2 regions of the Pseudalkalibacillus berkeleyi genome follow, and region 2 is predicted to be linked to the other one. Evidence: riboswitches for the same ligand, from Rfam matches in the RefSeq annotation. Region 2 holds a riboswitch; the other holds the start of a gene.

Region 1 (5,421 bases), 1.1 Mb from region 2:
CACCCCCGTTGCCTCCTCCAGCAGTATGTGTACCTAGATACGCAAATCCTTTATGTGCGTAAACATCAGCAGTTGAATTCTGTATTCCGTCATTTTCTTTAATTTGAACAGCAGCAGCTTCGTACCAATTTTCTAGGTTTTTATTCCCTTCAAGCATCGATATGTTTGTCAGTTCACCCTCTTGAGCGCCTTTCTCTATTGCAACATCATCAAGGTTGTCATGAGCGGAGATGGAAGGTGCGTATAAAGAGAGACTCATAATTCCAGCTAAAGATAAACGCGTGACGATTCTCCTATTCAATATAATTCCTCCAATACAAAATATTTACAACAAAATAACACAATTATTTGAAAATTACATCAAATATTAGTTAAACACATCGAATAGTACAATCTTATGTAAAAGTGAATAAGGCATATTAACTAATATGAAAAATGACATTAAAGTTCTATATGCATATAGAACTAAATTTATTTATTAGATTTTAGCAGGTTCATGTATGTAGGATTACGAATATTTAATTAAAGAAAAATCAATCTGGAGGTGGCAAATGAAAGCTAAGATAGGTGAAATTGTATGGAGAGACCTAACTGTAAAAAATGCTGAAGAAATAAAGGACTTTTATTCTGAAGTCGTCGGGTGGAAAGCAGAAAATCATGATATGGGCGATTACCATGATTTTAATATTAAATCACCAGAAGATGATGATGAAGTCGTGACAGGCATTTGTCATGCTAAAGGGTCAAATTCAGATATCCCTGCACAATGGCTCATGTATGTAAATGTTGAAAATGTTGAAGCTAGTGCTCAAAAGTGTGTGAATTTGGGCGGTAAGATTTTAGATGGTCCAAGAATGATGGGAGCGAGCCGCTTCTGTGTGATCAAGGACCCGGCTGGTGCAGTTCTAGCCTTAATATCAAATGAAGAATAATTTCTACTTACAGTAATTGTACCGTCTTGTTACGGTCAGTTGCTGTTTTTTTTGTGTGCACTTATGAAAGTTACGCTGTTCGGTGAATATAAACGTAAATCTCGAAAAAACTAGGAAGTGTAAAGGAGGTTTTGTTGATGGAGAAAGAACAGTTTTCAGCGGTAAGGAAAGATGAAAATGGAAAGATTCAAATGTTCCAAACAAGCTCTGGTAGAGAATTATCATATGAAGAAGCCATACAGGAAGTAGATGAGGAAAGAATTGAGAACGTAAGCGTTGTCCGGGAGAAAGATGGCGAAACCTATATCCGATCTAATCCAGATAACCGTAAAGATAACAACTTAGATGGATTACCGATCTTTTAAGAGCTGTTGAACCGGCTCTTATTCTTTTTTAATAAATCGAGTATTTTATTTTGAATTCAAGATAATTTATGATACTATAAAAATAAAGTTACTATAAAAAAGTAACAAAATAATTTTTAGGAGGAAGATCATGGCAGAAGTACTATACATTACAGCAAATCCTAAATCGGTTGAAGAGTCCCTTGGTTTAGCAGTTGGAGAGGAATTTATTCAAGCATATAGAGAGGAAAACCCTGAGGATGAGATCATCCGATTAGACTTATATGACTATGACATCCCGTATATTGATACAGATGTATTTAACGGTTGGGGAAAGCTTCAACAAGGTCAAGAGTTTGATTTATTAAGCCCAGACGAACAAGATAAAGTAAGAAGAATCAATGTCCTTACTGAACAGTTCAAGAACGCAGATAAATATGTGTTTGTAACTCCGCTTTGGAATTTTAGCGTACCTCCGAAGATGAAGGCATACATTGATACGGTTTCTATTGCAGGATCAACATTCAAATATACAGAAAATGGACCTGTTGGGTTATTAGAAGGTAAGAAAGCCTTGCACATTCAAGCACGTGGAGGCATTTATTCAGAAGGACCAGCAGCAGATCTAGAAATGGGAGATCGCTATATTAAAGCAGTTATGGGATTCCTAGGGGTTACTGACACTGATTCCATCATTATTGAAGGACACGCATTTATGCCTGACAAACTTGAAGAAATCAAAGGTGCGGCTTTAGAAAAAGCGAAATCTTACGCAAGTCAATTTTAAATGAACAAAAGGTTAAGCCCATCTGGCTTAACCTTTTGTTATTCATCATGTGGTCTGTATGGTACTTGGTCTAATGGAATCACCATAGAATAATCATAATTTGACCGCTTAGACGACACGGATCCATTTTGATAATCCATAACCGAATCGTTTAATTTATCTTCATTTTTTACATTTTCAAATGTTGGATCTTGGCTATATGGAATGCCTTCCTTATGGTTATACATTTGTTCTATCTCCTCCAAATGAATAATGGGAATACCTGTTAATATTCAACGCAAAAAGCCCACTTCCCTTTATAAATTATGGAGATTATATATAATTTATTCTACTGTTGCGTTCTCTTGTGGAACTTTCGCTTCCTCTCGGGGAACTTCCGCTCTCACTTGTGGAACTTTTACGATGACTCGGGGAACTTCGGCTCTCTCTTGGGGAACTCAGTACTTTATTACTACCACTCTCAGCATATTTAAATTGGAATGTTGTAATAGTCAACACTATACGTTACCTTATAGTCACATGTTACCTATTGGTCACATTCATAATATGGAGGAGATTAATTTATGAAAGATTTTACGGTAGAAATGAGTATTCCGGTATCTGCAGGGAAATTATATAATTCCATTCATACACAAAATGGCGTAAGGAATTGGTGGACTAATTTTGCAAACATCAGTGATGAAGTCGGAGGAATTTCAGAATTTAATTTTCCAAAGGCTGGTTTCTATGTTGTAACGAGAAACTTAAACAAAACGAGGTTGTTGAATTGGATGTAATTGCATCCAAGCATCCCGAGTCAAGTGGGTTTGACAATCTTGAGGATTGGGTCGGCACTACCATACAGTTTCATATAGAACCTTTAATTGAGGGTGAATGTAAATTACACTTTACACACAAAGGTTTAACACAAGCTCTTGAATGTTTTGATGCTTGTAATAACGGGTGGATTCATTACTTAAATAGCTTAAAGGATTACGCAGTGGATCAAGAAGGTGAACCATATACTGATAATTCTGAGGACAATATCATTCGTTAACGCTACGTTTAGGTCATCAAAGGAGATACTGCAATAATTGCAGTATCTTTTTCTTTATCCTATCAAGGAACGTGTTATGATTAAATAAATTTACGATTAGGGTGATTAGCGGTGCCTCAATTTTTATTTGAAGTTACGGATCTAGAAACATTGGAAAAAGAGTCCGATGATCAGCAATTCATAAATAAAGTTGCGACAGTAGATGCTGAAGTAATCGATAAACAAACAGGAAACACGATTTGCAAAGGGAGCTTTGAGGTGAAATACAACCAGGATGGTGTTTATCCATCCGTGAAAATGATTAACTCGATAGATGCACCCAAATATATAAAAACCGAGCTTCTCTTTCGCTCTAAGCGGTATATTAAACGAATGAGACGCTGGTTATAATAAAATTCAAAAAATTGTTGACAATGAAAACTACACTGTATAAAATGTAAAACAATTAAAACTTATCCAGAGCGACGGAGGGAACTGGCCCTGCGATGTCCAGCAACCTGCATGTTATGTAAGGTGCTAACTCCAGCAAAATGGGTATCCATTTTGGTAGATAAGGTGATGATATGATTTTGCCTAAACGTCTTCCAAATTGGGGAAGGCTTTTTTATTTTGTGTCTAAGTGTATAGGATGAATATTGCTGACTAGACACACTAGAGGCGATTTTCAACTCAATGTAATACAGAGAGTTGAAATCGTCTCTTTTTTACTTCCTCAATAAGTAATTCAATAATTGAAAAGTGCGAACAATCCTTAACAAACGAATGGAGGAATAGGAGTAATGAGTGTACACAACCAACAAAAACGTAGTTTATCTAATCGATTAGCAGAAGGTCCGGTAGTATGCGGTGAAGGCTACTTATTTGAACTAGAGCGGCGAGGCTACTTACAAGCAGGTTCGTTTGTACCGGAAGTCGCTTTAGAAAACACACAAGCGTTAGAGCAAGCGTACAGAGACTTCATGAATGCTGGATCGGATGTCATCGTCGCATTTACGTACAATGCCCATAGAGAAAAAATGAGGATCATTGGTAAGGAAAATCTTGTTGAAAAGCTAAGCAGACAAGCCATCCGATCGGCAAAAAAAGTAGCAATCGAGCACCCTGAAGAAGATGCGCTCGTAGCGGGTAATATTTCAAATACGAACATATTTGACCCTGAAGACGCGCAATCGAAAATTGAAGTACGGGCAATGTTTGCAGAAATGGTAGAGTGGTGTGTAGATGAAGGTGTGGACTTCATCATTGGCGAAACGTTCTACTACCATGAAGAAGCATTGATTGCTCTTGAAGAAATCATTAAAGGTGGTCTAGAGGCTGTGATTACGCATGGTCTCATGGCTGAAGGCGTTCTACGTGATGGGTATACTGTTGAGGACTCATGTAGAATTTTAAAAGAGCAAGGAGCGCTCGTAGTCGGTATGAATTGCTTTAGAGGCATACATACCATGCATCCTTATGTTGAAAAGATTCGTTCGAGTGTAAGTGGTCATATCGCTGCACTACCATTGCCGTACCGAACAACAGAGGAAAATCCGACATTCTTTAACCTACCTGATCAAGGATGTACATGTTCTATACCAACTGAAACCACATTTCCAACCTCATTAGATCCGTTATACCATAATCGATATGAACTTGCTGAATGGGCGAGGAAAGCTCATTTTGAAACAGGTGTGCAATTCATTGGATTGTGTTGTGGCGCTTCACCAGCAATGATTCGAGAAGTATCAGAAGCAGTTGGTAAAGTAGCACCAAATTCTAAATATTCACCTAACATGGAAAAACATTTCTTATTCGGTCAGGATGAAACGTTAAAGCAGCATAACCTTGAATATAGAACGAAGGCATAGGAGGGGAGTATCACTAAACGTGAAATCCGGTGGCTATATCAATGAAGACCAAGTAGCATGTTCAATCTACTTGGTCTTCATTTTGTATAAATGGATGGAGGTGATACTCAGAGCGTTACTTCTCTTAGAGAAGCGGTTTTTTGTATCCAATCAACTGAGAGACGAACGAACGTTCTTGCGCGTGGCTGTACCTGAACTTTTAAGGTCTATTGGGGTTCCAGTAGGCAATTCTTTTATTACTAATACAACCACAATCAAATAGAATTAAGTGAATTCTTCATCGCACATTTGATAAAATTTTAATTAAATTAAAAAAATTCCAACACTTTATACATTTAAAACGTTATACATACGAATGGCATTTGAACAGTGTACTTCTATTTATGGAGTGAGGTTTTACAGTTGATTGAAGAACTTTACAAAAAACACAAGATGGAACTAACGAAATTTGGAAAATCATTAGCTGCAAATG
Region 2 (5,421 bases):
AACGGCTGTGCTTCTTCAAGAATTTCAGCATGAGGAACATTGGAAGCTCCTACAACTAGCTCTTCTTTGTCTCCACTTTTTCCACCACAAGCAGCTAATACAGAAATCACTAATACGGTACCCAAAATCGAAATAAATTTTTTCATTTTTGTTTTCCCTCCAGTTTATCTTTTATCCGTTCTTTGTGTTAAGAAGTCACCCGTCCATTGGATGATAAACACGATGATTAATATAATGACGGTTGCAACAAGTGTGACATCGTTTTGAGATCTCTGGAATCCGTCTAAGAACGCTAAAGTACCTAGTCCACCTGATCCTACAACCCCAGCCATTGCTGTGTAAGATATTAATGCAATTGCAGTGACCGTGATACCAGAAATCAGTGCAGGTAGTGATTCAGGCAATAGTACTTTGTAAATGATTTGCATATCTGTTGCACCCATTGATTTAGCTGCTTCAATTACTCCTTTATCTATTTCACGTAAGGCGATTTCAACCATTCGTGCATAGAAAGGAGCAGCACCGATAATCAATGCAGGGAGTGCAGCATTCGCACCTAACATAGATCCAACCATCCATGTTGTAAACGGTACGAGTAAAATAATCAATATAATAAATGGAATTGACCTGAAAATATTGACGAATGTAGCTACGACCGATTGTACTGGCTTGTTTTGCCATAGATTATTCTTGTCAGTAAGGAATAAGAGTAATCCCAATATGATACCTAATACAAATGTCGCACTGACAGAAATGACAGTCATATATATGGTTTCAAGAGTAGCTTCCCACATATCTTCCCAATCAACATTAGGAAATAAATTAGTCATGGACGATCACCTCCACTTCCACTTCTTGCTGTCGGACATGGCTAACCGCTTTTTCAATCTCATTGGCTTCACCCTCGACTTGGATGAACAAAGTGCCATATGCCCCGTCTCTCGTCTGAGAAATCTTCCCCTGTAAAATATTTACGTTCACCTGGAATTTCCGGATCAAATCACTAATGAGCGGCCGTTCAGCAGTACCACCAACAAAAGTAAGCTTCACTACCTTATGTTGATCCCCTTTTTCTATCAGGTGTTGAATCGTTTCCTCTGTTTCTTCTGGTTCTGTTACTTGCTTCACAAAATTCTGCGTGATTTCTTTTTCAGGAGATTTAAATACTTCTAATACTGGACCTTGTTCAACGACTTTTCCATCTTCCATGACCGCTACCCGATTGCAAATTTTCCTAATTACATGCATTTCGTGTGTGATCAGAACAATAGTCAAACCTAATTTTTGATTAATATCAACGAGAAGATTTAAGATCGAATCTGTCGTTTTCGGATCTAATGCAGAAGTAGCTTCATCACATAAAAGAACATCCGGATTATTTGCAAGCGATCTTGCAATGCCAACACGTTGCTTTTGACCGCCACTTAATTGCGAAGGATATGACTCGCCACGACCTGTTAGTCCGACAAGTTCAATCAATTCATTTACACGCTTGTCCCGTTCTTCTTTACCAACGCCAGCGATTTCTAAAGGAAATGCGATATTTTCTTTGACTGTTCTACTCCATAATAGGTTGAAGTGTTGAAAAATCATTCCGATTCGTTGCCGAGCTGTGCGAAGATCCTTGCTGTTTAGATTCGTTAAGGCTTGTCCATTTATATCGACTGAGCCGTCAGTCGGTCTTTCTAGCATGTTCAACATCCGAATGAGTGTACTCTTCCCTGCGCCACTATATCCAATGACACCGAAGATCTCGCCTTTCTCAATTTCAAGGTCAACGTGATTGACTGCATTAACCGGACCGTCTTTCGTGTAAAAGACTTTCTTTATATTTTTTAAAGTGATCAAGTCACTCAACTCCTCCCTGTCCTATTTAAGTATTTTAAAATCCAACGAAAAAAAACCTCTCGGCTCTGTAAATGAGCAGAAAGGTTTGGGTTAAACTCTCTATCTCATCGTCCAAAGCATTACACTTTGCAGGATTTGGCACCTTCTCAAATCAAACTGATTTGATGGTTGCCGGGCTTCACAGGGCCAGTCCCTCCGCCACTCTTGATAAGATTTTATTTAAATGATTTTAAACTTTATCACTTTAGCTTATTTAAGCATGAGAGCATTGTAGCATGCGTTATTTTTACATGTCAATCATTTTCTCTGCGAATATTAAATGAAATATGATACCCTTCATACTATAATTCAAATAAAGGAGGACACTTGTTCAAATGTCTGAGAAAGTAAATTTTTCATTGAGGAATATTGCTAATCATCAACTTGTTTCTTTATCTGACTTTACCGGAAAGCCTGTTATCCTACAGTTCTGGGTTTCTTGGTGTCCGGATTGCATGAGGGAAGTTCCTTTATTAAATCAGTTTTATGAATCGATGAGAAGTGAACAAATAGTGGTCATTTCAATAAATGTATCAGGAAGAGAAGGCTCAAGTGAACAAAGGGACGAATTTATTAGCAGAAATCATATATCTATCCCTGTTTTAAAAGACAAAGGAACTGAAGTGTATGATCAATTTGGATGTAAAGGCGTACCTACGACGGTTTTATTGAGTGCGGATCATACAGTACAAGAGGTTTACGGAGATAAAGATACTTTTCCAAATATGCTACATGGCATTTCTGGATTGTTGACCAGATAAAAAGAAGATCGACTCTAACTTTAGGACGACTCGATACGAAGCATTTACGGTTACTTTGTTTTGCTTGATTAAGGTTGATAGCTTCTCATTACCTTGAATGAGTTGTAATAACGTATCCGAACTACCAATAATTTCGATGACATTCTCACTCTGAATGTCATCCATAATCACTTGACATGATCGTTTTTTCATATGAATGGATACCTGTTCTTTATTAGAGGACAAGGTTATGACAAAGTCTTGCAACTTGAAAAAGGGTGATAAATACGACTGTCTTTCTAATCGTTTCGTAAACACCTCTATAACCTGTTTCATACCCCATCTCCTCTCCGTTATGTAGATATTCTTCGATAGGTGAATTGAAATGTCCTTGTATAAACGTTCGACAGTTTCTTTATCAATATTCGTGAAAAATAGCTAAGGCTCACTTCTAAAATAATGTTGCATGGATAATGTATATAAAAAAAACCACAGTCCATGCTGACTGTGGTTGACTGTTAAATTTGTGTACGACAAATGATCATGAACGAATGCCATGATTTTAAAAACCGGTTGAAAAAAGGTTCTGGAACGTGCCCGTCTGTACAAATTGTACCTTTAATAGGTCGCGATCTTGATTATGATCCGAAGAAGGAAGCTGTTTCTTCCACTCTCCTAAATGAATTTTAATTTTAACCTGACGATTATGGTTCTTGTGGTCCTTCTTGTGTTTGTCCTTCTTTGAGAAAGACTTTTTATGTGAGTGCTTTTTACTTATATCTTTGCCCTCATTCTCTTCCTCTTTGTTTTTTCGCTCTTCATCATCTTCTTCACTTTCGGCATCCTGATCGTTTTCAGACTCTTTCGCATCCTTATTTTCCTCATTACCTGTAATGGTCTGCTGCTTAGAATCCTCTGTTTTAGCTGGAACTGAAGGTGCAGTTACTTTATCTTCTTTTAAGTCCTTAATTGCTGTATCTAGTTCTGCTTGATCTGGTTCATTTAAAACGTTTTCAACAGATTTAGTTTGTGTATTTTTCTGCGAATCTTGCTTTTTATGAAGCGGTTTAGTTTCTTTACTATCAAAATTCGTATGTTTAACTTGATCCGACTGAGGTGTCGATCCTTCAGGTAAAACGGCTTCAACAACGTCTGTATTATTTTTATCGACATTTAATTTTCGTAGTTCTGAGAAAGACAGAGTTCTAACATGCTCTACCTTAAGGGATTGGTCTTGTTGTAGGGCATCTTGATAAACCATGAATTTCCCCATGGATAAACCAAGCTTATTAGCTTCCTTCCGCTGTTCTGGAGTGGTTTCCATTATGGAAAGAACAATACTCGTATTCTTAACTTGTTTATTAGATTTAAGCTGATTGATTGCATCTTTAATTCGCTTCTGAACATCAGAAGATTCAAGGGATTGGTCGTATGATGAAGTAATTAATAGATCATTATACGTGTCGAAATAACCAAACTCTTTCAACTTCTTAAATAAAGATTGAGAGAAGTGCTTAAGCGACTTATTCTCTAATCCTTCGGTGTTATCAAGCAAACTTTTTGCATCCTCATTTAATGCTCGGACCTTGAGGACGTTTAAATCCTTATCAACAGCTACTTCAATACTAGGATTAATATCGAAACTGACATAAGCTGCTGCAGATGCTTTTTGATGTCCGAATGGAAAACCTCCTGCCACTAGAACAAATACGATAATTGCAACTAAAGATAGTGAGAATGAAGGTAATAACATACGGTCAGTACGATAGGTTGGATGAACATTTTCATTTGGACATATATATTCTTGTCCAATTTCTGGTTGTTCACCCTTCTTCAATCGTACGTTCTCAAAGCTGCCATCTTTCGTTAAGATCACTGCTTTACGCTTTGAAACTTTCATGATAAGGCCGCGTTTCACTCACTGGTCCCTCCCTTCAAACTGATATCAAGAGGGCTCAATGTAAGATCTAAGCGATGTATACCCTCCAATATAAATCAATGCAATTGCTATTATATATTTTCGATTACGTTCAATCGTTTTACGACTGCAAGAAACCATATTTAATAAATCTTTTATCGGCAATTGCTTTTTCTCTGCAAGATAAGCAGCTAATTTCTCATCTTCTGCTAGTAATTGAGCGATTTTCTTTGCATTTTCTCTTGCATCAATATGTTTAGGACAGTTTTTACTCAAAACCTTAAAGGTTATGCCATAGTCTTTGAGCAATTCTTGAAATTCTTCAATTTCATAGACACGGTTTTCGACTTGAAGTTGTTGATCATAATGGTGAATTGCTGCCTTTTGCTCTGCGTAGCTGTCCTCTAATCGACCTTCTTCATCGGTCTCTTCAGGCTCTAAAAAGACATACCTGTTCTGACGTGCTTCCTTACGGATAAAATCAATGACACGTCTTCGGATGACCATATCAGCAAAGGTCAGGAATCGACTTCCTTGTCCCTCCTGATACTGGTTAATGGCCTCGTTAAATGCGGTTAGTCCGATACTATATTCATCTCTTGATTGATCGATATATTGGTTACAAACTTTTGATGTTACTTTCTTAATGAATGGCTGATAATCCTCTAGTAATTGATTTCTGAGGACTTCGTCTCCTTTAGTAACCTTTTTAACTTTATCTTCTATCGTAACGTTTTTCTTAACAGTTTTATTGAAGTTTGGTTTGACTAATAAGTTCATATTCATTGATGTCATGTTTGTATCCACCTCGCTACGGACATTTATTAAACTCTATTTATGAGTCCAAATGCTTTTTTATAGTGATATAAAACGTTT

The links. Region 2 has a riboswitch for S-adenosylmethionine ahead of L2716_RS12610 (methionine ABC transporter ATP-binding protein). Riboswitches for the same ligand answer to the same signal wherever they lie in the genome.
Region 1: another riboswitch for S-adenosylmethionine. It lies ahead of L2716_RS07125 (homocysteine S-methyltransferase family protein); the one in region 2 lies ahead of L2716_RS12610 (methionine ABC transporter ATP-binding protein).

Annotation. Positions count from the first base shown of each region.
Region 1 is NZ_JAKIJS010000001.1:1,341,949-1,347,369, reverse strand. It holds gene L2716_RS07165 (LVIVD repeat-containing protein) at 1-301, opposite strand, end outside; gene L2716_RS07160 (VOC family protein) at 552-932, shown strand; gene L2716_RS07155 (DUF3892 domain-containing protein) at 1,070-1,297, shown strand; gene L2716_RS07150 (FMN-dependent NADH-azoreductase) at 1,428-2,063, shown strand; gene L2716_RS07145 (hypothetical protein) at 2,102-2,290, opposite strand; gene L2716_RS07140 (hypothetical protein) at 2,627-2,839, shown strand; gene L2716_RS07135 (SRPBCC family protein) at 2,830-3,099, shown strand; gene L2716_RS07130 (hypothetical protein) at 3,211-3,489, shown strand; SAM riboswitch class I at 3,549-3,656, shown strand; gene L2716_RS07125 (homocysteine S-methyltransferase family protein) at 3,879-4,949, shown strand; gene L2716_RS07120 (hypothetical protein) at 4,969-5,211, shown strand.
Region 2 is NZ_JAKIJS010000001.1:2,397,758-2,403,178, forward strand. It holds gene L2716_RS12600 (MetQ/NlpA family ABC transporter substrate-binding protein) at 1-146, opposite strand, end outside; gene L2716_RS12605 (methionine ABC transporter permease) at 165-830, opposite strand; gene L2716_RS12610 (methionine ABC transporter ATP-binding protein) at 823-1,848, opposite strand; SAM riboswitch class I at 1,950-2,062, opposite strand; gene L2716_RS12615 (TlpA disulfide reductase family protein) at 2,223-2,648, shown strand; gene L2716_RS12620 (SCP2 sterol-binding domain-containing protein) at 2,616-2,963, opposite strand; gene L2716_RS12625 (anti-sigma factor domain-containing protein) at 3,190-4,545, opposite strand; gene sigI (RNA polymerase sigma-I factor) at 4,573-5,340, opposite strand.